Linked DNA regions of Bdellovibrio bacteriovorus str. Tiberius. The protein of the gene in region 2 interacts with the protein of the main gene of each other region in a pairwise test. Links are inferred from orthologs where the notes say so. Each region holds a gene or a part of one and is shown on either strand. Other genes may lie near its edges.

Region 1 (16,366 bases), 3.0 Mb from region 2 along the record:
GCGAAGTTCGCCGTTGTTGGGATTTAATCCGAAGGCTCTTTGCGCGACTTCCAGAGCTTTCTTTTTCTCTCCACGCAGAACAAAGATTTCAGCCAACGCGCCGAAACCTTCCGCCTCAATCAAAGACGGGATGCGACCTTTTGATTCCAGGGCAGAATTCAAAAACGCATAAGCTGTATCGGATTTTTTAAAGCCGTTGTATTCCACGATCCCGGCAAACACTTTGGCTTCTTTGTGTTTGGGGTTTTTTGCCAGAACATTTCTAAGAATACCGGCAGCCGAAGTGAAATCCCCCTGATGGTAAAGCGCTTCAGCCAAGGCGACCTGCGGATGCAGCCATTTTTCCCAAAGCTGGGCGGCTTTTTCATAGTAAGGCACGGCATTGACAAAGTCTTTTTCACCCGCCAAAAGCTCGGCCTTGAAATCATAAAGCACCGGCAACAGCGAAAAAGGTTCAGACCCTTCCAGCGTCGCCTCGATAGTGCCCTTGGCTTCTTTGTAGCGGCCCGCCGTCATCAGCTTTACTGATTCACACACCTGTCCAAACGGGCTGATTACATTCAAAGCCCGCGTGGCTTGAGTGATCCCGGCGATGGTTTTAATATCCTGGGCATCTTGAACCGCAAACGGCCACAACTCAAAGTACACCACACAAAGAAGTGCACGCACTTCGATGTTCATCGGCGCACCTTCAACGATGCTGACCAGTTTGTTTTGAGCTGCCACGTAAGATTCAAACGTGTCTTGCTCCATCGCAAACAGGGCTTCGTTCAGCTTTTCTTTGATCTGCTGATCTGAAAGCGTGGCGGTGGACTTGCCGGGTGCTAAAAGATGAATCTTGGATCCGTCCGCGGGACCGGTGTCCCATAGCAAGAACACCCCCAGAACAATCACCACCATCAAAATCAAAGCGGGGATTTTCAGGGACTTGGCGATCTCGCCTTTTTCCATGTTCTTAATATTGGAAAGTTCAATCACCGAATCAGACTTGGAATCACCCGAGCTGACGGAAGCAATCTTCTGCGCCGGAGGAACATAGGCCGGCGTATCCAGCACGTCGATTTGCTGCAACAATGGCTTTTGCGGTTGAATGTTCGCAAAGCTATCGGCAGAAGGGGCGCTGTGAGGGTTCGTGTTGTTGCGCGGAGTTTTCGGCGCCTGCACGATCACGGTTTCAGCTTCCATCTTCTGGGCTTTTTTCGGATCGACATCAACGACGCCTTCCAAAGCTTCCAGAAGTTTGTCATAGAAAGCAGGCTCTTTGGAAATCAAAGTCCATTGGCCATCGGGAAGTTTTGAAATCATCTCCTGACCGGAAAAGACACCCTCACCAATCATTTTAAGAATGGCTTCAGTAGAGTAAGGTCCTTTGACCTGACCTTTTCTAGTTTTAACAACCCAAGTGACCTGAATGCGTGACATAGACACCTGATTATACAAAGGTTTTTTGACAAAGGTTACGATGCTTAAGGGTTCGTAAAAAGGTCTGTGCTTTGGTCAAGGAAACTGGTTCCAGAATAGAACCTGAAACCCATAATGGAATTACCTCTGGTTCCGATTTGAGTGCTTAAGTCGAGCCTGGTAGACATCAAATCGAATTAAACGCATTTCCATGGCTGTCTCATGTTGGCACAGCCTTTGCTTTATAGGTCTTCGTAAGTTCGTGATTTGGGGAGTAAGTAGTGATTCGTAACGCTTTGATTGCAGCATACATCTTGGTAGTACTGGCGATTTCCGCTGTAGCGCGCGCTGGTGTTTTGCCAAACAATGCAATGGGCGAAGAAGTCGGTGTTTCCGATCTTCAAAACTACAACTTCAAAACTCACACAGGTGAAATCGTGGCTTTGGCTGACGGCTCTCTCGTTTTGGCGATGGCTGACCAGCAAACATTCTTCCTTTTGAAGTCACAAATCGACCTGACTCCTTACATTGGTTTTAAAGTTATGATGAGCGGTATTGAACTTGAACATCAACTTGCTCCCAATTTTGAGCTGGAAACTGTGGACCCCCTCCCTGGTTTCGGCTTCGGGAACAAAACGGTCGTCTTCTTTGTGTTTGGTATCAGCGAGGTTACTCAGTAATCTCAATCATAAGTCTCAGCCCCATCCCCTCCGCGGGCTGAGACTGTTTTTTTCTCTTAAAAGGCCTGCGGATCCCCCTCCTTGCAGGCCTTTTCTTTTTTTAAAATTCAAAAATTTGAAATTCAATGCCATGGTTGATTTATGAAATCACTCATCGCTGTTTTTGCATCTCTTGTTGTTTCCAGTTTCACCCAGGCCGCTGAAGTCAGCATCACCATGGACGACTTTAATGTGCATGAAGACACCCGCCTTCCGGCCGACAAAAGAAACGAAGCCATCTTAAGCGCCCTGAAAAAACATAAAGTCAAAGCCGCCTTGTTTGTGACATGCAAACACCTGAAATCCCCCCGCGATGAAAAGCTGCTGGCTGAGTGGTCGCGCCAAGGCCACCTGATCGGCAACCACACGGTGAATCACAAACGATTCGATGCCAAGGTCAGCGTCACTGACGAGATCGCTGAAATCCAGCAGTGCGAAGAGCAGCTGAAAAACCAGAAGAACTTTGAAAAGATTTTCCGCTTTCCCATGCTGGCGGAAGGGGACACTGCTGAAAAGCGCGATGCCGTTCGTGAATGGATGAAGAAAAATTCCTATCGCAACGGGCATGTGACCATTGATGCTTCCGACTGGTATGTGGACCGCCGCCTGCGCGACAAACTTGGCGCTGATCCCAACTTTGACCTTTCCAAGTTCCGTGACTTTTATCTGCAGCACATGTGGGATCGCGCTCAATACTACAACGACCTTTCCAAAAAGGTTCTGGGTCATGAAGTGAAGCACACCTTATTGGTCCACTATAATCTGGTGAATGCACTTTTCCTGGATGATTTGATTGCGATGTTTAAAAAACGCGGATGGAAAGTCATCGACGCCAAAATAGCATTCAAAGATCCGGTCTTCACAAAGCTTCCCGACAGCATGCCTTCAGGACAAAGCCTGATCTGGGCACTGGCAAAAGAAAGTGGAAAGCATGAAGCAGAACTTCGTTATCCCGGCGAAAACGACACCTATGAAAAAGAAAAAATGGATGCTCTTGGTTTGTAAATTCACTTTCTGTTTCTGTTAATTTTTGGAACGCATGTGTTTGCGCAGCCAATGGTTGCAGTGGTGATCTTTGTTTTGATTTGTTCTTTGAATTTCCATAAGACCTTTCTAAATTTTTTAGAAAGGTTCCTATGAAGTTCGTTGCTTTTGTTCTGATGGCTTCTTTGTTCGCATCTGTTTCGTACGCCGATATCTGCGGTAAATCTGACGATCGTGCGCTTTCCTTTGACAGCAAAGTCGGCAGACTTGTGAAAGAAGGCGAAACCAAGGGCTGCAACGTCACTCTGGTCAGCGACAGCTGTGTTGTGACTGTTGGTGCGTGCGCATTGGATCGTGATTATGCAGAATTTAATATTCCGGTTTCAGTTGCGGGCGTGCCACAGACTGCTGCTTTGGAAGACCGCTACTACGTTGAAAAAGGAACGGAACGCCATAACACCCGTGGCATTGGTCAGCAGTGGGCCGTGCTTCGACTGAAGCCCAACGAAGTCACCGGCAAACAGGCGGGGGCGACACAAGGCTACTATCGTGTGGCGACCAGAAAATCCCACAACGGGGATCCGATCCGTGTTGTCAGCTATGGCTACGCTTTGAATGATCTTTACGACATCAAACAAGGCAACATGCCGGCTAACTCAAATCCTGAGCAGATGCATTTTGCCCAGCAGGTTTCCCATGGAAAACTTGTGAAGGCTGGAATCTTTCTGATTCCTTCCATCATTGAACACGATGCGGATACATCTCACGGCAGCTGGGGCGCGCCGGTCATCAATGAAAAAACCAATGAACTTGTTGGCATTAATACTCATGGCGGCTGTCGCGCCCAGTACGTGGTGAAGGCAGGCGCCCGCTACACGAACTCTGGAACTTCCATCACTGGCAATTCTGATTTTAGAAAAGCGGTGCAGGCTTGCGTGAACAGACAGTAGGTAAAAATAAAAAAGGCTCCGTGAAGGAGCCTTTTACTTTGCTATTCAATTCTGCTGATCTTTGCACCCAGGGAGGAAAGCTTGTCTTCAAGCTTTTCATATCCACGATCCAGGTGATAGATGCGGCTGACAACGGTTTCGCCCGAAGCCACCAGGCCCGCAAGCACCAGTGAAGCACTGGCCCGCAAGTCTGTCGCCATCACCGGAGCACCGGTCAACTGCCCAGGACTGCCACGGATAACGGCCACACGTGTTTTCGGAGTGATATCCGCACCCAGACGGCAAAGCTCAGTCACGTGCATGAAACGGTTTTCGAAAACGGTTTCAGTGATAACACTGGTCCCGTGAGCCACCGTCATCAGCGCCATAAACTGCGCCTGAAGATCTGTCGGGAACAATGGGTGAGGAGCCGTCGTGATATCCACCGCCTCCCACTGATCACAAGGGAAGACCGTCATAGTGTCTTTAGTGGTTTCAATCTTGAAGCCCGCTTCGCGCATTTTCAGGATCAATGCCTCCAGGTGAGCCGGCACACACTTGGTCACCGTCACTTGGCCTTTGGTGATCGCGCCCGCAATCAGCAAAGTTCCAGCTTCAATACGATCTGGCATGATGGAGTGTTTTGCCGGCGTCAGTTTTGCCACGCCTTCAATGCGAATCACGCTGGTACCATGACCGGTGATCTTTGCGCCCATCTTGTTCAGATATTCAGCCAGATCCACAATCTCGGGTTCTTTGGCAGCATTTTCCAGAACTGTGATTCCATCAGCAAGTGTTGCTGCCATCATCACGTTCTCCGTTCCACCCACCGTCACAGTTTCAAACAGGAAAGTTCCACCTTTTAGTTTCGGGGAACCTGCGTGAACGTAACCTTCTTTTTGCGTGATGGTAGCGCCCAAAGCTCTGAAACCATCAAGGTGCAGATCAATTGGACGGCTTCCGATAGCACAACCACCCGGCTGGGAAACAACGGCTTCACCGTATTTTGCCAGCATCGGGCCCATGCACAGAAAGCTTGCGCGCATCTTGCGAACCAGGTCGTAAGAAGCTTCGAAAGAAGAAGGTTTATTCACAGTGACGTGAAACTCTTCACCCACCCACTTCGTTTCACAACCCAAGCTGTTCAGAAGTTCAGAAGTGGATTCGATGTCCTTCAGCTTCGGCATATTTGTAAAGACGTGATTGCCTTCAGCAAGAAGAGTCGAAAACAAAATTGGAAGAGCGGCATTCTTTGCACCACTCGTAGCGACAGTACCTTTTAGTGGGCCATTGCCCATGACGACCATTTTATCCATGTGTTTCTCCGCGGATGACTCTATCATGCCCAGAAAGATCTTTGATGACACTGATTTCGTTAAATATTTTTAAGCTTTCATAGACCTGCTTCATCGCCGGCCCCTGACTCATTCCCATTTCCATCAACATCAAGCCCGGCTTCTTCAGGTAGGGGGCGAAAGCTTGGGACCATCCCTTTAGTAGGGCCAGGCCGCTGTCTTCGGCATACAAAGCCGAGTTGGGTTCAAACTTCTTAACGTTTTCTTCCACCTGCGGGTCATCCGAAGCGATGTAAGGAGGGTTGGAGACCAGCACATCAATACCGCTCAAACCGGTGAAGTCCTTGTAAGCCGACATGATGGCTTCCACATTCCCCGCATCCAAGTTCAGGAATTGAACCCGATCAGCCACCTCAAGGGCTTGCGCATTTCTTTGGGCGACTTCAATAGCCCCCGGAAGCAGGTCCACGGCGATCAGTTTCGCGTTCGGATATTCCTTCAACAAACTTAGTCCAATGCACCCCGAACCACACCCCAGATCAACAAGACCCAAGGAAGCTTCTTTATCGGAAGCCCAGGCAAGCACGTCTTCAACAATGTGTTCTGTTTCCGGGCGCGGGATCAGCACTTGGTTGTTCACCTCAAAACGGTGATTAAAGAAATCGCGATAGCCCAGGATGTATGCCACAGGTTCCCCCGAAGCACGACGGCGGACCAGTTCACGCAGAACGGCCAGCTCTTCATCCTTCATCGGCTGGTCAAAGCGCAAATAAAGCTGAATGCGTTCCAGTTTCAGCCCATGGGCCAAAAGCAGTTCCGCATCCAAACGTGGAGTATCGATTTTTTTGTCTTTGAAGAAAGCTGTGGTTTTATCGAGTATTTCTTTGAGTTTCATTCTTTAAGCAGAGGTTTGTTTTTTAAGTGCCTCTGCCTGGAAGTTAGCAACGAGTGGGTCGATCAGCAACTCAAATGAACCACTCATGACCTGATCCAGCTGGTGGATCGTCAAACCGATACGGTGATCGGTAATGCGGGTCTGAGGGAAGTTGTAAGTGCGGATGCGCTCCGAGCGATCTCCCGTACCGATTTGCTCCAGACGGACATCGGAAGCCTCTTTACGGGCCTTTTCGTCCTCGATCTGCTGCAGTTTTGCGTAAAGGATCTGGAAAGCACGCTCACGGTTCGTGGACTGTGATTTACCTTCCTGACATTTTACGTCGATACCTGTCGGCAAATGCACGACACGAACCGCTGATTCAGTTCTGTTCACCGACTGACCGCCGGAACCCTGAGAACGCATGGTCTCAATTCTCACGTCAGACATCGGGATCTTGATTTCAGAAACCTCAACCTCTGGGATCACCGCCACTGTCACAGTGGACGTGTGGATACGGCCTGCGGCTTCCGTTTTAGGAACACGCTGAACGCGGTGAACACCGGACTCAAACTTCATTTTACTGAAGACCGAGTCACCGGTGATGCTGGCAATGATCTCTTTGGCGCCACCGGCATTACCTTCAGAGAAAGAGATCATTTCCACTTTCCAGCCCTGAGAAGTCGCATAGTGAACATAGCCGCGGAACATTTCATCCGCGAACAAAGCCGCCTCGTCCCCGCCGGCACCGGCACGAATCTCAAGAATGGTATTCTTGTCGTCGTTCGGGTCTTTGGGAATCAATGCGATTTTAAGCTGTTGTTCAAGATCAGGTAGCTCAGCCTCAAGCTCTTTCACCTCTTCACGGATCAGTTCACGCATTTCTGCATCCTGTTCCGCAGTCAGAAGCTCTTTGCTGGCTTTCAGATTTTCAGTTTTTTTGCGATAGTCGCGATAAACCAGAACGATCTTTTCCAGATTTCCCAGTTCTTTCATCAAAGCACGGTATTGCGTCTGATTAGAGGCAATGTCCGGTCTTTGAAGAGCCATATTGACTTCTTCGTAACGAGATTCGACTGCATCCAACTTCGAGAACATGGCTGAGGCTCCTGGTACTAACGGATCGATTGATAGGTCTGATAAATCATGCTGATCGGGATTGGGACCATCGCTGAAAACGAAAATGCGGTTCGAAGATTGAACCGCATTTCATACAAGAACGTCCTCCGAACGGAGGGCCGAAATTTACTTCTTGCCGTAACGTTTTTTGAAACGATCGATACGACCTTCAGTATCCATCACACGTTGCTTACCAGTGAAGAACGGGTGAGATGCAGAAGAGATCTCAACTTTGATTAGTGGATATTCTTTACCATCTTCCCATTTAACAGTTTCGGAAGAGTGCAAAGTAGATGTTCCCAAGAAACTGAAGTCGCAAGAGATATCTTTAAATACAACAGTATTTACTTTTGGGTGTAGGTTTTGTTTCATGACCTGATTCCTTCTAAATAATTTAACCTATGGGTCTTAAGCTGTAAGGATGTAACATACTGACTACCCCGTGTCGAGCATAAATCGCTGCTTTTTTTAGCAACAGACATCCGATCCAGAAGCCCCCTTAGTTCATACAAACATTCGTGATTACATATATTTAAGTAATATCGAAGGCAGCCGGTGATTGCTTTGCGGGGTTCCTGCACCCCCTAGGAAAACCAGACCTCCCCAGAGCTGACAGCCCCTTGTATTTTGCCTTCGGCCCTGACGGATTCTTGAGAGCCACCCCCAGCGCACCTACCCTTGAGCCACTATAACAAGGAGGATTTCCATGAAGTTTCTGATCCCTTTTGCGGCCGTTTTAACTCTGTCTCATGTGGCATCGGCTGAAAGCATCTACTGCACCTTCACTGAACCCTTTATTTCTGTGTCCTATAATTCCGACACCAACAAAGTGAAAGTCTCCACCCCGGATCAGGGATCCGTTGAGCTGACCGGCAAAGTGACTTTTGATAAGGGCGGATTAATTCACATCACTTCTGAAGGGCTAAACCACAAGTTGACCGTGAATACGACCAAAGAGGGCTCTGACGGAATGTCAGACTTCGTATATCCATTTGAAGGTGTCATCAACACCGATCAAATCTACGGAGGTTGTGAAACCGACACCTTGAAAAAGACCGAACCCACTCCCGAACCAGAGCCACAACCGCAACCAGAACCCCAACCGCAGCCGCAGCCCGAGCCTCAACCCCAGCCACAACCAAATCCATAAATAAAAAAAAGGGAGTCCAACGACTCCCTTTTTTCTTAACTTCAAATTTCCAATCTCCAATTTCCAGCTCTAAGCAAAGCTTAGCCCGGTCCGGACATCGCTTTCAGGAAGTCGTTGTTCGTTTTTGTGCCTTCAACTTTATCGATCAGGAATTCCATCGCGTCGATAACGTTCATTGGCGCCAAAACTTTTCTCAGGATCCACAGACGGTTCAAGTCTGCTTTATCAACCAACAGGTCCTCTTTACGAGTGCCGGATTTGTTGATGTCCATGCAAGGGAAGATACGTTTTTCCATCAGCTTGCGATCCAGGTGGATCTCGGCGTTACCAGTACCTTTAAACTCCTCGAAGATAACCTCATCCATACGGGAACCCGTATCGATCAAAGCCGTCGCGATGATAGTCAAAGATCCGCCTTCTTCAATGTTACGAGCCGCACCGAAGAAACGTTTTGGTTTGTGAAGGGCGTTTGAATCCACACCACCGGAAAGGATTTTACCGGATGGAGGAACAACGGTGTTGTAAGCGCGCGCCAGACGAGTGATGGAATCAAGCAGAATAACCACGTCGTGTTTGTGTTCAACCAGACGTTTTGCTTTTTCGATAACCATCTCTGCAACCTGAACGTGACGAGTTGGTGGCTCATCGAACGTGGACGATACAACTTCACCTTTTACGGTACGTTGCATGTCGGTCACCTCTTCCGGACGTTCATCGATCAGAAGAACGATCAACTTCACTTCCGGATGATTGTGCGTGATCGCATTGGCAATTTGCTGCATCAAAACGGTTTTACCCGTTCTTGGTGGCGCGACAATCAAGGCACGCTGACCTTTACCCAATGGAGCCATCAAATCCACAACACGCGTGGTGTATTCACCAGGGCTGTGTTCCAGTTTCAGGCGCTCGTTTGGATAAAGCGGCGTCAAGTTGTCGAAAAGGATTTTGTCTTTGCCGTTTTCAGTGGTCTCGAAGTTCAGAGAATCCACTTTCAACAATGCAAAGTAACGCTCGCCATCTTTCGGTGGACGAACTGTGCCCGTCACGGTGTCACCGGTTCTTAGGCCGAAGCGACGGATCTGGGATGGAGATACATAGATATCATCCGGACCTGGAAGATAGTTGTAATCCGGAGAACGCAAGAAGCCGTAACCGTCCGGAAGGATTTCCAGAACGCCAGAACCATAAATGTCCTGACCCAGTTTCGCGGCACGTTTCAGAATTTCGAAGATCATGTCCTGACGGCGAAGACCGGCAGCGTTTTCGATTTTCAGTTTGTTCGCAAGCTCTGTCAGCTGCGTGATGTTTTTTGATTTCAAGTCCTTGGAGGACAACCAGCTCTTTTCCTCGTCGGTCAAAGAGATGTCGGCCAGATCCACGTCCTGGGCTTGCGCCGGCATTGTGGAGTGAGCATCGTCACCCATTGGCTGAGCTTCGTCGCGGTTGCGGTCATGGCGGAAGTCACGGCGCTGATTGTTGCCGCGGTCGTTTCTGTGACCACCACGATCATTTCTGTCGCCACGGTCGTTACGGTCACCGCGGTCATTGCGATCGCCACGATCACGATTGTCGCGATTGTGCGGGCGGAATTCACGGCGCTGTTGATTTTGTTGCTGAGGTCTTTCTTGGCGCGCTTCCGGAGCAGCGGCAGGAGCTGCTGAAACAGGGGCATTTTCGGAAGGTGCTGGGGCCGCAGGGGCGGCTTCGGCGGCCGGAGCTGGGGAAGCTTCAGCAGCGGGGGCGGAGGTATCTTCAGATGTACTCTTCGCAGTGCGAGTACGTTTTTTTGCCACCTCAACGCCTTGTTGATCTTTAGGTTCAGACAAACAAATTCTCCTTGTAGGATTTAATCAGAAAAAAGAGCGATATATATAGGAAGCTGATCCGACTGGATTCATGCTTATTCGTTATGACCTCACTGTCCTTGAGCCGCCCCCCGCTTGTCAATAGCAAAACTCTGGCGGCCCTTGCGCCCCCCAGCCTGTACCAGCTTGAAACAAGGTCGAGGAAACAGAAGATTGTTCATAATGTTCGAGGGTTTAACACTTTCCTTGTTTTCTAAAAATGAAGCTATTTCAGGTGTTTAAATATGAGCCTGGGTAAGTCCAGTTTTCAGAATTTTAATCCGAAAAGTTAAAAATCACCCGGACCCCCTATTAATTTTTGGTAAGTAATACCGAAAGGATAGTATCCAATTTAAGCACAAGGAGTCTGACGTGGAGGACACATATACAGTTCCGGCACCAAGAACCCCTCTTAACCTCGAGGTGTCTTTTAAGCGCAATTACGCGCGCGAAGAGACCAAAGGCACGCTTAAGAATATCAGCATCACGGGAGCCTTTTTAGAGTTTGAGGGCGGAGAAGTTCGCGCCAATGAGAAGCTAAACCTGGTCATTATCGTGGCCGGTCGTGAGCGCAAGATCGCCGCTCATGTGATCTGGACCAATTCGGTTGGGGTCGGTGTGAAATTCATGCCGGTGAACAATCGCGATGTTCAAATTGTTGATGACCTGATCTATTTCGTGGAGAACTCCCGAAACGATCGACGGTCAGTGATGGACACGATCTTCAAGAAAGTCGGATAAGATCCGCAAAAACAAAAAGAGCGAGTGAAAACTCGCTCTTTTCTTTTTTGGAGAACCCGGGAACCTGATTATGTTCCTACGTGGGTGTTGTCCATAGCCTGTTGTTCAAGCTCTTTCTGTTTTCTTTTCTTTCTCATCACAATCAGTACTGCCAAACCTGCGGCTGCCAGACCAACAACTGCCAAAGCCATTGTTGTGTCGTTGTCCATGCCGGTCGGTGCTTCTTCAGCCACTTGCGGAGCTGGAGGGTTGATTGCTTCCACTGGTGGTGGTGGAGGTGGCGCCATGTCCTGAGCCATGTCCGGCGGAGGAGGAGGCGGAGCCATATCACCCGCTTGTTCCATTGGCGGAGGCGGGATGTCCATTTGAGCTTGTTGAGCCATTGGATCTTCCGGCATTGGTGGAGCCGGGATCTCTTCTGCAGGAGCCTGCATGTTGCCAGCCACTTCCTGGTGCGGTTGTTCCATTGCAGGTTGCGCCGGAGCCGGAGCAGCAGCCACGGCGCCGCCTCTCCAGTAACGAAGCTCAGTGCCTTCAGCAATGTTGCCTTTGGAATCTACAGAGTTGGAAGACCAAACTTCTTTCCAGGCATTGTCATAACCCAGAAGGTCTTTGGAAACTTTTCTGATGTTGTCACCGGATTTAGCCACGTAAGTTTCTGGCGCAATGCCGTTGTCTTCGTAGTAAGTGATCATGCGTGCAGAATCGTCCGGACGATGAGGGGAGCTGTAATAAACCTTGTCACCAGCACGAACGTCGCGGGAATTGAATGTCGGATTTCCTTTTTTCAGTTCCTTGCGCTTGTCAGCGCCATAGATCATCTGGCTGATGCCTTTCAGGCTGTCACCCGGGCGAGCGAAGTAAACTGTATTGAACCAAGTCCCGCCGGCTTTCCAAGGAGTCGTTGCAACCTTTTGTAGAGGTGCGCTGGCTTTTTTCGGAGCCTCAGAAGAGGAATCAACCACGGTCGTGGAGGATTCAGTCACAGTCGAGCTTTCAAAAACAGAGTTGGAAGAAGTGTCCGTCGTGGTCGTTGTTTCAGCCACAGATGTTGTTGGAGCTGGAACATCAGCCGCCGGAGCTTCGGCAAACGGATCTGCTGGCAATGTTTCGGTGGTGGTCGCGACGTCGGTCTGTTCTGTTGTCGCCTGATCGTCACCTAGAGTCGTTTCAGCAGTTGTTGTGGTTGTTTCAGTAGTGGTAGTGGTTTCGCCCAGAGCATCTTCTGGAAGTTGGTCGCTGGCCAAAGAGTCGTCACCAGCAATTTCAAGGGCGTCATCACCTTCTAGTTTTTCAAGGTCTGCGGAATCGAAGTCGGAAGCAACTTCAGCGTCTGCTTGGCTATCTTTAGACGTACAGCTTGTTACTTGGAATGCCAGACCTAGGCACGCTAGTAAGATAACGAGTTTTTTCATCATGTATTCATCCTTGATTGATGCCACGAAACATACTGTTTCAGTTAAGCGTTATTAACAATCTAAGCACAAGATCGAAGTCATGCAAACACTAAGAAAATCACTGGACTTTTGATCTAGTGGATCTTGAGTTTGGAACCCATCTTTATTTTATTTTTATCGAACCAACCTTTGTTCATTTCAAGCGCATATTTCGCAGGTTGTGCACTGGCATAGGACGGCAGGGCTGCGTCCGGCACACCTTTGCCGGACTTCATTTCCTTCACATCAATCAACGTCAGACTTTTGTCGAAGTACCCGATGGACAGATCTATTAATGTATTCTTCATCCAGAAGAACCGGGTTTCCTCGTTCTTAAATATAAAGAGCATTCCTTCATCTTCGCCCATCTGCGAGCGGAACATCAGACCACGCTCGTGCTGGTCCGGTGTTTCAGCGATCTCCACGACAAAAGTCTTGGAGCCCAAAGTGACTTTCTTTTTTGAAAAGTCCCTGGCCGCAAAGGCCTGCGGAAGCAGGACCAGGAACAGTCCTGCGAACATGACAAACTTAGCGAGCGTAGAACATTTCCAGCGCAACACCATAACGAACCCCTTTGGTCGTAACAACCATACCTTCTAATTTCAAAGCTTCCACCACTGCCAGCAGAATCGAAGCTCCAGCAAAAATAATATCCGCTCGGCCGCCCAGATGATACTTGGTCTTTTTTTCTTCGACTGTGGTACGGGCAAATTCCTCCACCCAGTGAGCCAGACGGTCCTTCTTCAGGAAGAAGCCATCGACCTTCTTTTCATCAAAGCCACCAACCTCAATCGCCACCAGAGCGGTTGGCGTTCCCGCCACTGCCACGATCTGATCAATCTTGTGCTTTTGAATTTCAGGCAGAATTGCTTTCAGTTGTTCCTGAATGAATGCTTCCAAAGGCTTGCGGTCTTTTTCAATCACCGGTTGATTGGTGATGAATTTTTCTGTCAGACGAACTCCGCCGATATCAAGACTGTGGCCATACAGGATGTCAGCCCCTTTGCCAACGATCAGTTCAGTGGAGCCACCACCGACGTCCACCACCAGGGAAGTCACATTGGGATTGGTGCCACCCGCGGTACCGCCCAAATAAGTAATTCTTGCTTCATCTTCGCCCGGAATGATTTCAATAGGAATGCCCAGTTCTTCACCGATACGAAAAAGCTCCTGACCATTGCGAGCGTCACGCGCCGCTGACGTCGCCATCGCCAGAATCTGATCCACGTGTTCAGAATCGATTTCTTTTTTGAATTCAGTCAGACACTGACGGGCTCGGGCTAAAGCATCCGGATGAAATTCACCGGTCTGCCCAACTCCTTGACCCAAACGCACCACCTGCATCAGATCACGGTGCACCTTTTTGATTCCATCCTTGTCGCCTGAAGCAATCAGGCACAGGAAGGTGTTGGTTCCAAGATCAAGTGCTGCAACTTTTTTCATTTCAAATATCCTGTTCTATTTCAATTTCTCTAAAAGAATCTTATTCACAAGATCCGGATTGGCCTGACCCTTGGACGCTTTCATCACTGCGCCGACAAAGAAACCAAAAAGGTTCTTCTTTTTGCCGGACTTGTGATCTTCCACAGTCTGCGCGTTGGCTGCCAGCACTTCATCCACCAGCTTTTCAATGGCGGCAGGATCCGAGATCTGCACCAAGCCCTTGTCCTTCATGATGACTTCCGGATCATTTCCAGAGGCCCACATTTCCTGGAAAATGGTTTTTGCGATTTTACCGGAAATTGTGCCCTTGTCGATCATCGCAATCATTTTGCCCAGCTGCGCCGGTTTGATTGGTGAATCCTTGATGTTTTTATTGGCAGAATTCAGTTCGCGCAAAAGCTCGGTCATAATCCAGTTAGAGGACGCCTTGAAGTTTCTGGATTCTTTGGCGGTGTCTTCATAGAAATCAGCCAGATCTTTTTCCGTGGTCAGCACCGTGGCATCCAGTTCCGGCAAGGCATGTTCATCCTGGAAACGTTTGGCGCGGGCAATCGGAAGCTCAGGCAGTTCTTTTTTGTATTTCTCAATAATGCTGTCGGTGACAATCACCGGCTGCAGATCCGGATCCGGGAAATAGCGATAGTCCTGCGCATCTTCTTTGGCCCGCATGGAGAACGTGCGGTTTTTATCCGGATCCCACAGGCGGGTTTCCTGAATAATCTTATCACCACGCTCGACACAATCAATCTGGCGCTCAATCTCATATTCGATGGCTTTTTCAACAAAACGGAACGAGTTGATATTCTTGATTTCAACTTTGGTGCCGAACTGAGTCGCACCCTCTTTGCGAACCGAGACGTTGCAATCACAACGCAGTGATCCTTCTTCCAGATTCCCGTCACAGACATCCAGATAGCGAACGATCTGACGAATGGTGCGCGCGTATTCCGCCGCTTCCTGCGGTGTGCGCATGTCAGGGCCGGACACGACCTCCAACAAAGGAATGCCCGAGCGGTTGTAGTTAATCAATGTGTATTCACCGTGATGATTGGATTTACCGGCGTCTTCTTCCATATGGGCGCGGGTGATGGAAACGGTTTTTTCTTTTCCATCCACCTTGAAGGTGATCGATCCATTTTCACAAATAGGCTGATCGTACTGAGAGATCTGATAACCCTTGGGAAGATCCGGATAGAAATAGTTCTTGCGCGCGAAAACAGATTTGCGGCGAATGTCACATCCCAGGGCTAGACCCGTTTTAATCGAGTACTCAACCACCTTGCTGTTTAAAACCGGCAAGCTGCCGGGCATGCCCACACTGACCGGCGAGGTGTTTTCATTGTCACCAGCTTCAAAGGCCGTTGATTCCGAGCTGAAGATCTTGGTTTTCGTGCTAAGCTGCACGTGAATCTCAATACCGATGACGGCTTCATATCCTCTAGATGACATGGGGATGTTTTCCTTTCACCAAAGAGGCGCCTTCCAGCGCGTAAGCCACATTCAGCATCTTTTGTTCCTCAAAGTGACCCGCCGTCAGCTGAACGCCGATCGGAAGACCGCTTTGTGATTGCCCATAGGGAACACTCATTCCCGGAAGACCGGCAAGGTTTGTCGAGGTCGTAAAGATGTCATTCAAATACATCGCCAGGGGATCAGAAACCCGTTCGCCAATCTTAAAGGCGGGCGCTGTCGTCACCGGACTTAGGATCACATCACATTTTTTGAAAGCTTCCAGGTATTGTTCCATAATCAGGCGGCGCACCTGACCGGCCTTGTTGTAAAAGGCGTCATAGTAACCACTGGAAAGACAATACGTCCCCAGCATAATACGACGTTTGACTTCAGCACCGAAGGCCTGGCCCCGCGTCTGGCTGTAGAACTCTTCCAGATCCACGGCCGAAAGATTTTTAAATTCGGCACGGTATCCGTACTTCACGCCGTCATAGCGGGAAAGATTCGATGACGCTTCGCTGGCCGCCACCAGGTAATACACCGGCACGGCAAATTCGGTCATGGGAACAGAGACTTCAACAATCTCGGCTCCCAGTTTTTTCAATGTATCCACCGAGTTTTCCACAGTCTTTTGCACGTCTGGATCCAAAGAACCAGTCATGTATTCTTTCATCAGACCGATCTTCATGCCTTTGACATCGGCTTTCAGACTCTGGCTCCAGGCCGGGACTTTTTTCTGAGCGGTGGTGGAATCGTGCGGGTCAAATCCTGAAATCACTTCCAGAGTCAAAGCGGCATCCTTCACGGAACTGACCATGGGGCCAGCCTGATCCAACGAAGACGCATAGGCGATGATGCCGTAGCGGCTCACACGGCCGTAAGTGGGTTTCACGCCGACAATGCCACAGAAACTTGCGGGCTGACGAATCGATCCGCCGGTGTCTGTCCCCAGCGTTCCTGCCACCAGACGCGAAGCTTG
Region 2 (13,422 bases):
GAGCCTCCTTTCATTAGACTTTTTGCCCTTCTTGCGAAGGGGCCTGTGCGAATCAGGTCGGTTTGGAGGTCGCATAGAACCTTTTTGCCTTATCTCGGTAGGCCCCTCACAAACGAGGGATTACATCCACTGAAAGAAACCTACTGTCTCTGATCGCAATAAATTTATGAACTAATACAAAATAACCGGATAAAAAACAAGGCCCTGAGCACGCTCAGAGCCTTAAAATTTACGGGTTAGCGCCAGTTGCAGCAGCTGCTGCGTTTGGCTCGATCTTAACGCCTGGGCCCATAGTGGACGCTACAGCGATAGAACGAAGGTAGATACCTTTGGAAGATGCTGGTTTAGCCTTAACGATAGCTCCCAACAAAGTCATGAAGTTATCTTTAAGTTTAGCATCGCCCATGGATTTCTTACCGATACCAGCGTGTACGATACCTGCTTTATCAACGCGGAAGTCCAACTTACCTTTTTTCTCGGCAGTTACAGCTTCACCAACGTTCATAGTTACAGTACCGATTTTTGGATTCGGCATCAAACCACGAGGCCCCAGGATCTTAGCAACTTTAGAAACAGTCGCCATCATGTCCGGAGTCGCGATACATTTATCGAAATCCAACCAGCCGCCCTGGATTTTTGCTACCAGGTCGTCTGCGCCTACGAAGTCAGCGCCAGCTGCTTTCGCTTCAGCCTCTTTCGGGCCTTTTGCGAAAACAACAACTTTAACTTCTTTGCCCAAACCGTGAGGAAGAGCGATAGCTCCACGCACTTGTTGGTCAGATTGCTTAGGGTCGATACCCAAACGCAATGCTACGTCGATAGATTCATCAAATTTAGCTGGAGCTGTTTCAACAACCAGTTTGAATGCTTCTTCAACAGTGTACTTTTTTGCAGAATCAACTTTTTTAGCGACTGCTGCGAATTTTTTGCCTGCCATCTTATACCACCCTTACGCGATGTCGATGCCCATGCTTTTAGCTGTACCAGCAACTTGGGACATTGCGGATTCAACTTTCAAGCAGTTCAAGTCAGGCAATTTCGTTGTAGCGATTTGCTTGATTTGATCGTTATTGATTTTGCCAACTTTGTCCTTCTGAGGCTGTTTGGAACCGGATTCCAGTTTCAACGCCTTTTTGATCAAAGAAGACACCGGTGGTGTTTTTGTGATGAAAGTAAACGATCTGTCTTGATAAACAGTGATGATGATAGGGATGATGCTATCACCCAACGCTTGTGTACGAGCGTTGAACTGCTTACAGAATTCCATGATGTTTACCCCATGCTGTCCGAGCGCCGGTCCAACGGGTGGAGCTGGATTAGCTTTCCCTGCCGGTATCTGCAGCTTGATCATTCCTGTAACTTTTTTTGCCATGACCCACTCCTGCAAGAGGTTGTGTTAATTAATATCCATCGGCCGCCCTATGCGGCTTCTGGTTATGGTTTTTCTACTTGAATGTAGTCCAACTCAACTGGAGTCGGACGACCGAAGATGCTCACAAGAACTTTAAGCTTCGCTTTGTCCTCGTTGATCTCTTCAACTGTTCCCTGGAAGTTGGAGAATGGACCGTCAATAACAGTCACGTTCTCACCTACAGCGAACTTCACTTTCGGTCTTGGTTTTTCAGCAACGCCAGCCATCTGCTGGGTCACACGAAGAACTTCAGCCTCCGGAACTTCTGGAGGACGGGTTTTAGTGCCGCCCACGAAGCCCGTGACTTTAGACGAATTACGTACCAAATGCCAAGTCTCATCATTCAAAAACATCTGAACGAAGATATAACCCGGGAAAAATTTACGTGATTTGGTCTGTTTTTGACCTTTTACCAGCTCCACTACGCTTTCCGCAGGGATCAGGATTTCGCCAAAGAACTCTTCCATTTTGGAAGATTTGATCTTTTCTTCGATGGCTTTTTTAGCCGTGTTTTCACAGCTGGTCTGAACGTTAACGATGTACCACTTTTTTTCCATGGTTCCGTCCTTACTTCATAAGAAAGTTGATTAAGAAGCCAGAGATCAGATCGAAGGAACTGATGATAACACTGGAGATAAGAACCATAACCACGCAAGCGATGGTCATAGCCGTTGTGTCCTTACGAGAAGGCCAAACTACTTTACGGATCTCAGAAACAACCTCTTCGCCCCAAGCTTGAACACGTGGGTTGAACTGAAGAGCGGCAAACAACGCGAAACCTGCCAAAACAGGGATCCCGTGGCGAACCATATCAGAGTCAGCAGCACGAGCCACCACACCGAATGCGCCAGCGAATGCCTTGATTAGAAGAGAGACGGTCAAACCGACCAAGATAGCTGCAAGTGCAAAGCTGATTGTCAAAATCTTAGAGTTGGCCTTTTCCATTATTCCTCATCCCTAAAGTTATGGAGTCAATATTGGCAGGGGCGGAGGGATTCGAACCCACGACCTAACGATTTGGAGTCGTTCGCTCTACCGCTGGAGCTACACCCCTGCACTTTTTTACTGAAGACAACCGACCCATCGACGGCGTTGCTTCGTCGGCGGCCTACATTCAGTAGGCCTTTCTCCTCGCGCCTTGCGCTGGATCGCTTCTCGTCAGTAAAAACTTCTTCCAAAAACCTCAAAAAATAGACTTTTCAGACCTTTTTTTGAGAATGCCAAGAAACACCGAGGGGGACCCTTTTGTCAAGGAGTCCCCCGGGTGATTAATACTTAGCTTACGCTGCGTTATTACTACTCAAGGATCTCAGTAACAACACCAGCTCCAACTGTACGACCGCCTTCACGGATCGCGAAGCGAAGCTCTTTTTCCATAGCGATAGGAGCGATAAGTTCAACAGAAACTTCGATCTTATCACCAGGCATAACCATTTCAGTTCCAGCTTTCAAAGTACAAACGCCAGTAACGTCTGTAGTACGGAAGTAGAACTGAGGACGGTAACCGTTGAAGAATGGAGTGTGACGTCCGCCTTCTTCTTTAGTCAGGATGTACGCTTCAGCTTTGAATTTTTTGTGTGGTTTAACTGTACCTGGTTTAACAAGTACTTGGCCACGTTCAACGTCTTCTTTTTTAGTACCACGAAGAAGAACACCGCAGTTGTCCCCTGCTTGACCTTCATCAAGAAGTTTACGGAACATCTCGATACCAGTTACAGTAGTTTTTTGAGTTGGACGAATACCAACGATTTCGATCTCGTCACCAACTTTAACGATACCACGCTCTACACGGCCAGTAACAACTGTACCACGACCAGAGATAGAGAATACGTCCTCTACTGGCATCAAGAAAGTCTTATCAACTGCACGAACTGGAGCTGGGATATAAGTATCGCAAGCATCCATCAATTTCATGATAGCTGGACGACCGATTTCAGATTGATCGCCTTCAAGAGCTTTCAATGCAGAACCTTTTACAACTGGGATATCATCGCCAGGGAATTCGTATTTGGACAGAAGCTCACGAACTTCAAGCTCAACTAGCTCAAGAAGTTCTTTATCGTCAACCATGTCAACTTTGTTCATGAATACAACTAGAGCAGGAACACCTACTTGACGTGCAAGAAGGATGTGCTCACGAGTTTGTGGCATTGGACCGTCAGCAGAAGAAACTACCAAGATAGCTCCGTCCATTTGAGCGGCACCAGTGATCATGTTTTTTACGTAGTCAGCGTGACCCGGGCAGTCAACGTGAGCGTAGTGACGGTTGTCAGTTTCGTACTCAACGTGAGTAGTGGAGATCGTGATACCACGAGCTTTTTCTTCTGGAGACTTATCGATTTGATCGTAAGCCATCGCTTGAGCTTTACCAGCTGCTGCAAGAGTAGTAGTGATAGCAGCAGTCAAAGTTGTTTTACCATGATCGACGTGACCGATTGTGCCGATATTTACGTGCGGTTTATTACGTGTAAATTTCTCTTTAGACATTTGTCCTCCTGCAGAGATTTTTTATTTATCTTAACCTTAAAAAATAAAAGCCAATTAAGTGGAGCCCATGATCGGAGCCGAACCGACGACCTCACCCTTACCAAGGGTGTGCTCTACCACTGAGCTACATGGGCATTTGTTCTGAAATTTGGAGCGGGAAACGGGTCTCGAACCCGCAACCCTCTGCTTGGAAGGCAGATACTCTAGCCAATTGAGCTATTCCCGCCCTTTCAGAACGCCCGAAGAGAATTTCTTCTCTTCTGTTTCAAAACTTTTCCGGGAAAACATTCAAAAAAATGGTGGGCAGGGAAGGATTCGAACCTTCGTAGACATAAGCCAACGGATTTACAGTCCGTCCCCTTTAGCCACTCGGGCACCTACCCACTTGTGAATGCTTACCCAGAAAAATTTGGAGCTGGTTATGGGACTCGAACCCGCAACCTGCTGATTACAAATCAGCTGCTCTACCAATTGAGCTAAACCAGCCTTACTGAGATAACCGAAATGTTTTACGGAGAAAAAGAACGTCCGTCAAAGATAATTATTCGACAGATTACGATTTTTTTCGATTTCCGCGCGGCGCATGCTGTCTAAGGGTCTCAGTTAGTGCCATGGCTGTCGCCACTGAGGCATTATAACTCGCCGAAGAACTAGCTTGCGGTATGAATACTAATTCATCACAAAGGCGTTCCGTTGTCACTCTCATTCCTTTGTCTTCTGAACCAATTGCCCAAACGACCTTGTCCGGAAGCTCTAATTCGAAAATAGATCGCTTTCCGCGAGGACTCAAACCATAGATCCAATAGCCCTGTTTTTTAAGTTCTTCCGCATAGTTAGCAAAGTTCGTGGTCTCTTCAACCGGAACATGCTCCACACCACCGCAAGCCACTTTATGTACAGTGGGCGTCAAACCGACCGCGCGGTCTTCCGGAATCAGAACCCCATGAGCCCCCACCAACCAGGAAGTTCGCAGGATCGCACCCAGGTTGTGAGGATCTTCGATGCCGTCCAGGATCAGAACCATGGACTTATCCAGACCTTCCAGACCAGCCATATCAAATTCCGGAGCGCCATCGACAAAGATCGCGGCACCCTGCTGGGACGGACCGAACTTTTCCAGCACCGCTTCAGCCTTCAATTCAACTTTGATATGATGTTTTAGCGCCAGGTCGTTCATGTCGCGCAGATCGCCCGAATTTTCAAAGCCCTGACGGATCCAGAAGCCCTTTACCTGCTTCGGACGCACCTTCAACACCTCGTTGATCGCATGCGTACCGATCACCACACGCCAGTCGCGCGGGATCTGATTTTCACGAGGAGCGTGAGCCTGGGGACGACCCCCTTGCGGACGACCCGCGCCTTGAGGACGCCCCTGCTGCGGGCGACCACCCTGCTGAGAACGTTGAGAGTTATTTCTGCCAGACGGACGAGAGTTATTTTTCTTCATACATTGCCATCACAAAATCAGTGGCCGCTTCCTTGATGTTGGAAGCTTCCAGAATAGGGCGACCCACGACCAGCGCTGAAGCACCTGCACGCAGTGCCTCTTTAGGTCCCATGATACGTTTTTGATCGCCGGAATCCTGCATACTAAAGCGAATTCCCGGAGTGACAAGGTAAAGATCTCGGTTTTGTAAAAGGTCCAATTCGTGAGGGGAACACACGACACCGGACAAGCCCGAATCCTTCACCAAAGTCGCCAGCTCCGTCACGTGCTGGGCAATCGGTTGAGATTTCATATTCACCGGCAGCGAATCCTGATCCCAGGAAGTCAGAATCGTCACCGCCAAAATGCGGAACGGACGCTGCTGATTCAGCTCTTTTTCGACCGCTGCCATGCGAGTCAGAGCCTCTTTGCCACTCAGGGCATGCACCGTCACCAAGGACGCACCCGCCTCGAAACTGGCGCGCACCGCAGCCTCCATCGTCGAGGGAATGTCGAAATGCTTGTTATCCAGAAAAATCGGCGCTCTTTGCGCCATTTCTTTGACGAATTCCATTCCATAACGCAGGCACAAACGCGGCCCCAGCTTAATGCCTCCGACGATATCGGAAACATCGTCGGCAATTTTCAGGGCCTGGTCGCGAGTATCGACATCCAGAGCCAAAATAATCGGATTTTTCATGGGGTGAGCACGCTGATTTTTGTTCACGGAAACTCCTGGGAAGACGAACCCATCATAAATGCAATCCCCGATTATGTAAAAATTATTCCTGCGGCATCAAAGATTGTCTTTCATGTCCTGCGTTAGTAGGTTCGCCCCGAAATCCGAATTTATTAACTTACAAGGAGATTATCCATGAAAGCTCTTCTTATCGCTTTGGCCATCGTTGGCGCTGCATCCTCTTCCCAAGCCGCTCTTTCCTGCGGTCAATTGGTTTCCTACAAAGCCAAACTTGCTGAGGAAATGAACTGGATCCGCGAAAAAATGAGAAGCACAAGAAACTCTGACACTCTTGAGCTTTACATGGACCAGTACGAAGAGCTTTATGCTCGTTATCAGAACGCTGACAAAGCGATCAAAAACGACTGCCAATAGTCGCCCAAGAAACAAAGCAGGCTGCCCCGAAAAGGCAGCCTCTTTTTTTGCCGTTTAAAATACAAATTCGGCATTTAAGGCTTTGCACTTGGCAGCCTCGGGTTTTCAATAGGGTATGGTCCAGAAACCCCGTCAGTTCCATTCATTTGAAACGGCTGTGGATGAGCTCCTGAACACTCTGGGGCGTGAGATTCGTATTGCCACCCCTCTGGGATTGGGAAAGCCCAATCAGCTGATCAACCTGCTGTACAACCGGGTCAAAGAACTGCCCGAACGCCGTCTTGAAATCTACACCGCACTTTCCCTGGATGTTCCTTCCCCGCAAAGCGATCTGGAGCGCCGTTTTCTTTCACCCTTTCTGGAACGCCACTTCGGTCCCGACTACCCGGCTTTTGAATATCTGAAAGACCGCCGTCATGGCGAACTTCCCCGCCATATCCGCATTCATGAATTTTACTTTCAGGCGGGTCAGGCGCTGCACACCGACTCAGCCCAGCAGGATTACGTCAGTCTGAACTACACCCATGTGGCTGCGTACCTGGTCGACTGCAACATCGAAGTCATTTTGCAGCTGGTGGCCCGTCGCCAGACAGATCAGGGCCCGCGCTACAGCCTAAGCTGCAATCCGGATCTGACTTTGGATGTGATGGATCAATACCGCAAAGCCGGCAAAAAAATTCTGCTGCTGGGAGTGGTTCACCCCGAGCTGCCTTTTCTGGGAACAGATGCCGAGGTTGGTCCCGACTATTTTGACATGATCGTGGACGACCCGACACAACATCGCAGGCTTTTTGCCCTGCCACGAACCCCGGTGGACTGGACAGATCATCTGATCGGCTTTTTCGCCAGCCACCTGCTGGAGGATGACGGGACCCTGCAGATCGGGATTGGTTCGCTGTCTGAAGCGCTGGTGTATTCAGCCTGCCTTCGCCATCAGCAGAACGCAGACTATGAAGTGCTGTCAGAAAAAATCTGGCAGCACCGCCGCCACGCCCGCGAACTTCACCTGCAGCGCGAACCCTTTCAAAAAGGCCTGTACGGAACCAGCGAAATGGTGATGGATGGCTTTATGAATTTGCGCAAGGCCGGGATTCTGAAGCGTCAGGTGCAAGAGCCCGCTTCGAAGCAAATGCGCTATCTGCATGGTGCATTCTTCCTGGGATCCACCGAGCTTTACAAGTGGCTGCGCCACCTGCAGGGCGAGGAATTTGACGGGCTGAACATGACCCGCGTGTCCATCGTCAACGATCTTTACGACGGCAACGAACTGGCCCTGCGACGCCAGCGGCGCAAAGCCAGATTCTTCAACACCTGCATGAACGTCACCCTGCTGGGGTCGGCGGCCTCGGACACTCTGGAAAGCGGGACCGTGGTCAGCGGCGTCGGTGGGCAGTATAATTTTGTGGCCATGGCGCACGAACTGGAAGGGGCTCATTCGGTGCTGATGTTGCGCTCGACCCGATTGCACAAGGGCCGCCGTCATTCCAACATCCTGTGGTCACACGGACAACTGACCATCCCCCGCCACCTGCGCGACATCGTGATCACCGAATATGGTATCGCTTACCTGCGCGGAAAGACCGACGAAGAGGTCATCAAAGAACTGCTGAATATCGCCGATTCTGAATTTCAGGAGTCTTTGAAAATCAAAGCCCAGAAAGAAGGCAAGCTGCGATCTGACTATCAGATTCCGGAATGGGCCCGCCACAATACTCCGGCCGAACTTTTAAATCAGGCCCGCGATGCAGGCTTTGATCGCCTGTTCCCGCCTTTTGCATTTGGCAGTGATTTTACCCTGGATGAAGAACTGCTGGCGCTGGCATTGGGCGAACTGCGCCAGGCTCAGGAAGAATCCCTGGGCAAGCTTCTGGGCCTGCTGAAGAAGGGAATGAAAACCGAGGCTATCGAGTATCAGGACTGTTTGAAAAGAATGGAACTGGATCGCCCCCGGGGATTGAAAGAACGACTCTTTCAAAAGCTGGTGTTGGGGGCCCTGGAACAAAGCAAGGGCCGGATCACTTCGGCTTTTTCTGCAGAACCACGTTGATATCCTGAGCCAAATCCTGAAAGTAGTCATTTTCACGCAGGTGAATTTCAACCGAATCAAGATTTTCATCCGCCATGCGCTTGACCGTGCGTTTGATATTGAAAAGAGGACCTACAATTCTGCGGGTCATGCGGTTGAAATACCAAAAGCCCACGACCAGCCCCAACAACACCGGGATCAGCTGATAGACCAGGAAAACGGTTTTATAGCGGGAAATAAACTCTTGAACCGACATCATTGAAAAGGCGCCGGTTCCGGCCAGCTCTTGAATCTTTCCAATGAACAACCAAGCCGCAAAAAGCTGGGCCAGAAACAGTACAGCCACAAAAAGGCTGACGTGCATGACCACATCAAACTGCACTTCGCGATTGACGATCAACTTGCGGCGCGGACGGAATGTTTTCATACCTAAATTATATCCCAGCCCCGAAGGTTAAACTCGTTAAATATAAGTATCCACCAGGGAACGTTTCTGTTTGAGAAACGTCCAAAAGTTCTTCAGTTCACTTCAGCGGGTGCGACTTAGGAAAAACTGCGCCACAGCCTCACGGTTGTATTTGCAGTGCCCCCCGGCCAGGGGACTCCAGGTCGCAGACATTCCCGCAGCCTGAGCCGCCTTCACAAACTCGGCAGATCCTTCCTGGAAGCCGAACTCGTCCTGCAGACCTGTCGACACAAAGAACACCGGCTTGATCAGACCCGAATAACGACTAAGCAGATTGAAGGGGTTGTGATTTTGCCAGTCCGCCTCGTCAGCAAAAACCTCGCGGGAAATCCCCAGCATCAAATTCACGCGCGAACGCAGCGCTTTCGTGCGGGCAATGTATTTATCAATATCCTGCTGGGAAGAGTAAGGCCCGATCACAGTCAGAGCCGGGCACAACAGCGCGACCTTGGAAAAGGTTGCCGGCAACTGCAACGAGGCCTGCGAGGCATTAAAGCCCCCCATGGATTCCCCCATCAGCAGACGCCGTCCACTGCCCAGGCCGCCGACTTTGCCTTCAAGAAACGGCATCATCTCGTTTTGGAAAACCGGCAGCAGCGGGAACTTCTGATTATTGACCAGCAGCCAGATTTCACCGAAAGACACCGTCACGACCGACGGTTCATACCCCAGCTGGGCCCAGTGTTTCAGCACCCAGGACGTGTCACGGCGCTGCTCAAAGAACTGCCGGGCATTCCCCCACAGTCCGTGAAAGTAATAAACCACGTCCTGAGTCTTCTGCCGATTTCCGGTATGAACACAATAATCATAAGAATCGCCCAAAGAAGTCGTTTGGGTTCCACAGACCGGCTGCGAACCTGCAAATCCATTTGAAGCAAACACCACCAAAGAAAACGCCAGCATCCCTACCGCGAATTTCATCAGCCACCTCCACACACTCTAAAGGCTCGCCGAATCACCACCAAAAGGCAACCAACGACCCGCCCCCAATTCCCCATCTGCCCCCCAACACCAGACAAAGGAACAACCCCAACCCCAAAACGCAAAAAGGCCGACCTATATAAAACCAAGGTCGACCCAAACAAAAAAAGGCCCCCAAATGGGAGCCTTTTAAAATCTCTTTTGCTCTTGTCCTAGTTAGAACAAGTTAAGATTTGCGGAAAGAGCTACGTTTGTGCGGTCTGCGCGGATGTCTTTTGGTGTGAACTGTACGTTTGGATACAGGTAGATATCACGAGTGATAGAGATACCGGTACCAACAGACTGATATGGTTCCAACTGATAGTTATCAGCATAACCTTCGTAACGTGCGAACTGGAAGTAACCAAACACGGTTCTGAAGGAATAACGGTCGTTGAAAGTGTACTGAAGGAACGGGAACAAACCGAAGCTCATGTCAGAGCGTTTGTATTTACCCGCTTTGGCTGCCGCAACCATGTTCGGATCATCCAGGTCCCCAGTGTAGAAGCTCTTACCCAAAGTAAAGCTTGTTCCACCATTCCACTTGGATTGACCGAAGTTCGCCAGAACTGTCTGGCTGAAGCTTGCTGCACCAAATGTTTTGGTCAGGTTGATAGAATCACTGTCTGTCGCATGGCTGTACTGCATGCTGGAGATCATCTGAGTGTCGAACGCGCGGTAACCACGGCTCCAGCTCAGGTAAGGAGTGGAAACTTCATAACGAGCCAAAGTGCCTTTACGGCCTTTACGAGTGTCTTCTGCAGGCTTCACGATATCACCGTGAAGAGGATCCACCACGGTCACGCCCGTACCGAAGCTGATATTGTCACGCTCACCCAAACGGTAGTTGACACCAACATCACCAGACAGAGTTGTCATGGCTTCGATAGTTGCGGAAGCACGGTAGTTTGGACGAACACCACTTAGAGGCTCTTCAACAGAACCACCAGAGTACGCCAGGCTGGATTTGAAAGACCATTTGGATTTGGAACCCAATTGAGCTCTCATGCGGGCGTCAGTGATTTCACTGTCGATGTCCTTTTCTTTTTCGTCAGCCTTTTTAAGGTCTTCCATTTTCACTGTGCTGGAATTTGTATTCACAGACGTGGTGGAAGTTTGTGCGAAACCAGAAACAGGGGCCATCAACAACCCTGTTGCCGCCAATACCAAGTAAGCATTCTTATTCATCATTTTAAACTCCGTTTGTAATGAACAGGCGACTGGTATAGCCCACTCCCAGAATGTGAGTCCATATTAAAAATAGGATATGAAAGAATGGTCCCAGTGATCAGGATTTAGACAGGGGATCTGCAGACGGAAAAGCTGTCTCTGCCAATATAGGCAAGGCAGAGACAGCAAGCCCCTAGTGACGCGAGGGGGCGATTAGACCTGTGCCTTTTTGTATGGAGCCTAAGCGCCAGTGCTTCTCTCCTTGGGAGGCCAACCATGTTTGTACGACTTCGGCCTGCTCTTTCTTGATAAGCAGAACCAATCCAACCCCCATGTTGAAGGTGCGATACAGCTCTTCCCCGGAAAGACTCGCGCGCGGAATGATTTTTCCAAAGACCGGAGCCATTTCATTCAATGCCGGCCAGCCGGAAATATCATAATCAAACTTCTCACTCATCCGCGGGATATTGTGAATGCCCCCACCGGTGATATGAGACGCGCCCACCATCGCCATCGGGAACTGACGACGAAGCTCATTGACCAGCTTCACGTAGATACGCGTGGGCGTCAGCAGTTCCTGCATCAGCTCGGTTTCGTCCTGTTGCACAAGCTTTCTGAGCAGGGAATAACCATTAGAGTGAAAACCTGAAGACGCAATCCCGATCAGCACATCGCCTTCGTTCATGTCTTTTTCATCGTACAGATCCGCCGGAGACATCTCGCCCACACTGAAGCCTGCAAGGTCGTATTCATTCCCCTGATACACGCCGGGCATTTCAGCCGTTTCACCACCGATCAAAGCCATCCCGGACTGACGGCAGCCATCGACCATTCCGGCAATCAGCTCTTCACTGACTTTGGTGTCGAGCTTTCCAAAGGCCATGTAATCCAAAAAGAACAACGGTTTTGCACCAACACACAAAAGGTCATTCACACACATCGCCACCAGATCGATTCCGATGCCGTGGTGTTTGTTCAGAGTTTGCGCCAGTTTCAACTTCGTACCCACCCCGTCTGTGCAGGAAGCCAGGTACTTTTCTTCAGTCAGTTTGTAAACGGCAGCAAAGCCGCCAATGCCCTGAAGAACCTGGTCGTTGAAAGTGGTCGGCACCAGATTTTTGATTCTTTCCACGAAGGCATCGGCCTTGGTGATGTCAACTCCTGCATTTTTATAGTCCAAAGTCACAGTCGTCATGGCTTAGTCTCCTAGTGTAAAAAATGGCGGCGGCCGGTAAAGATCATGGCTACACCCAGGCGATCGGCTTCGGCGATCACTTCCGGATCCTTCACGGATCCGCCGGGTTGAATGATGGTTTTGACCCCCAGCTTTGCAGAAACCTGAACAGAGTCTGCAAATGGGAAAAACGCGTCTGAAGCCAGTACCACGCTGGCAAGATCGGCGATGCCCTTGTCAGCCAGGCGCGAGGTGATCAGTTTTTCGATGCAGTCGATGCGGTTGGTTTGACCTGAACCCATGGTCAGAAGCTCAAACTCGGGACCGTCCTGACGGCAAAGAGCAATGGCATTGCTTTTCAGGTTCTTCACCGCCAGCATGGCAAAGGCCGCCAGACGCTGTTGTTCCGGACTGACTTGCTTTTGGGTGACAGTTTTCATATGGCTTAAATCAAAGCCATCGGCATCCTGCAGCAGCAGTCCGCCCTCGATAGAGCGTACTTGCATCGACGGATTTGGCGTTAATGAAACTTCCATCACGCGGCAGTTCTTTTTCAGCTTTTCGCGAGCGCCCTCGGTGAAGGACGGCGCCAGAATCACTTCGACAAACTTTTCGGCAAAGAACGCGGCGATGTCTTCCGTCACTGGAATGTTCAGGGCGATGATGCCGCCGAAAGAACTTTTCTCGTCCCCTTTCCAGGCTTTTTCCAAAGCACGCAACGGAGTTTCGGCCACAGCCATTCCGCAAGGCGTGTTATGTTTCACAACCACAGCGGCTGGCAGGGCTTTTTCACCTTGCCAGGAATGCACATCCTGCAAAGTCTTAAGCGCAAAGTCGGCATCCAGATAATTATTGTAGGACATTTCTTTGCCTTGCAGGGATTTGGCGTGGGCCAGACCGTCAGCAAACGGATCTTTCAGAACGACGGCCTTTTGATGCGGGTTTTCACCGTATCTTAGAGCAGCCCCGGATTTTTGCGTCAGGAATCCGGCGATGGCCATGTCATAAAAAGCGGTCATAGTGTAAACAGAAGCGGCACATTTTTGACGGAACTCCCAGGTGGTTGCGCCGCTATTGCCGTTGAATTCTTTTAAGAACTCACCGTACTGGGACGGTTCACACAGAACTGTGACGGACTGAAAGTTCTTTGCCCCGGCACGAAGCAGCGTCGGGCCCCCGATGTCGATG

Evidence for each region.
Region 1: the proteins of nusG (region 2) and rho interact in binary tests that used the Escherichia coli proteins (3 or more experiments, as listed by UniProt). The link is inferred for Bdellovibrio bacteriovorus str. Tiberius from one-to-one orthologs.

The regions. Positions count from the first base shown.
Region 1 is NC_019567.1:53,449-69,814, reverse strand. What follows is about bases 7,925-10,906. They hold rho (transcription termination factor Rho), read right to left. Parts: upstream 10,298-10,906; coding sequence 8,552-10,297; downstream 7,925-8,551. Other genes in these bases: BDT_RS00300 (PilZ domain-containing protein), read left to right, coding at 10,688-10,906; BDT_RS00310 (hypothetical protein), read left to right, coding at 8,028-8,471. Also shown: BDT_RS00350 (tetratricopeptide repeat protein), read right to left, coding at 1-1,422; BDT_RS00345 (hypothetical protein), read left to right, coding at 1,683-2,081; BDT_RS00340 (polysaccharide deacetylase family protein), read left to right, coding at 2,223-3,125; BDT_RS00335 (trypsin-like serine peptidase), read left to right, coding at 3,257-4,054; murA (UDP-N-acetylglucosamine 1-carboxyvinyltransferase), read right to left, coding at 4,096-5,349; prmC (peptide chain release factor N(5)-glutamine methyltransferase), read right to left, coding at 5,342-6,223; prfA (peptide chain release factor 1), read right to left, coding at 6,227-7,300; BDT_RS00315 (type B 50S ribosomal protein L31), read right to left, coding at 7,448-7,693; more of BDT_RS00300, read left to right, coding at 10,907-11,056; BDT_RS00295 (LPXTG cell wall anchor domain-containing protein), read right to left, coding at 11,125-12,474; BDT_RS00290 (DUF192 domain-containing protein), read right to left, coding at 12,588-13,013; BDT_RS00285 (Ppx/GppA phosphatase family protein), read right to left, coding at 13,021-13,935; Asp-tRNA(Asn)/Glu-tRNA(Gln) amidotransferase subunit GatB, read right to left, coding at 13,951-15,384; Asp-tRNA(Asn)/Glu-tRNA(Gln) amidotransferase subunit GatA, read right to left, coding at 15,374-16,366. UniProt on the Escherichia coli protein: Facilitates transcription termination by a mechanism that involves Rho binding to the nascent RNA, activation of Rho's RNA-dependent ATPase activity, and release of the mRNA from the DNA template.
Region 2 is NC_019567.1:3,073,840-3,087,261, forward strand. Bases 202-3,177 are described here. They hold nusG (transcription termination/antitermination protein NusG), read right to left. Parts: upstream 1,969-3,177; coding sequence 1,435-1,968; downstream 202-1,434. Other genes in these bases: rplA (50S ribosomal protein L1), read right to left, coding at 230-937; rplK (50S ribosomal protein L11), read right to left, coding at 950-1,372; secE (preprotein translocase subunit SecE), read right to left, coding at 1,979-2,356; tuf (elongation factor Tu), read right to left, coding at 2,708-3,177. Outside these bases: more of tuf, read right to left, coding at 3,178-3,898; BDT_RS14700 (TrmH family RNA methyltransferase), read right to left, coding at 4,452-5,345; pyrF (orotidine-5'-phosphate decarboxylase), read right to left, coding at 5,332-6,051; BDT_RS14710 (hypothetical protein), read left to right, coding at 6,199-6,438; BDT_RS14715 (acetyl-CoA hydrolase/transferase C-terminal domain-containing protein), read left to right, coding at 6,554-8,485; BDT_RS14720 (HAMP domain-containing protein), read right to left, coding at 8,454-8,891; BDT_RS14725 (alpha/beta hydrolase-fold protein), read right to left, coding at 8,994-9,851; BDT_RS14730 (hypothetical protein), read right to left, coding at 10,068-11,081; purM (phosphoribosylformylglycinamidine cyclo-ligase), read right to left, coding at 11,254-12,255; purH (bifunctional phosphoribosylaminoimidazolecarboxamide formyltransferase/IMP cyclohydrolase), read right to left, coding at 12,267-13,422. UniProt on the Escherichia coli protein: Part of the processive rRNA transcription and antitermination complex (rrnTAC). The complex forms an RNA-chaperone ring around the RNA exit tunnel of RNA polymerase (RNAP).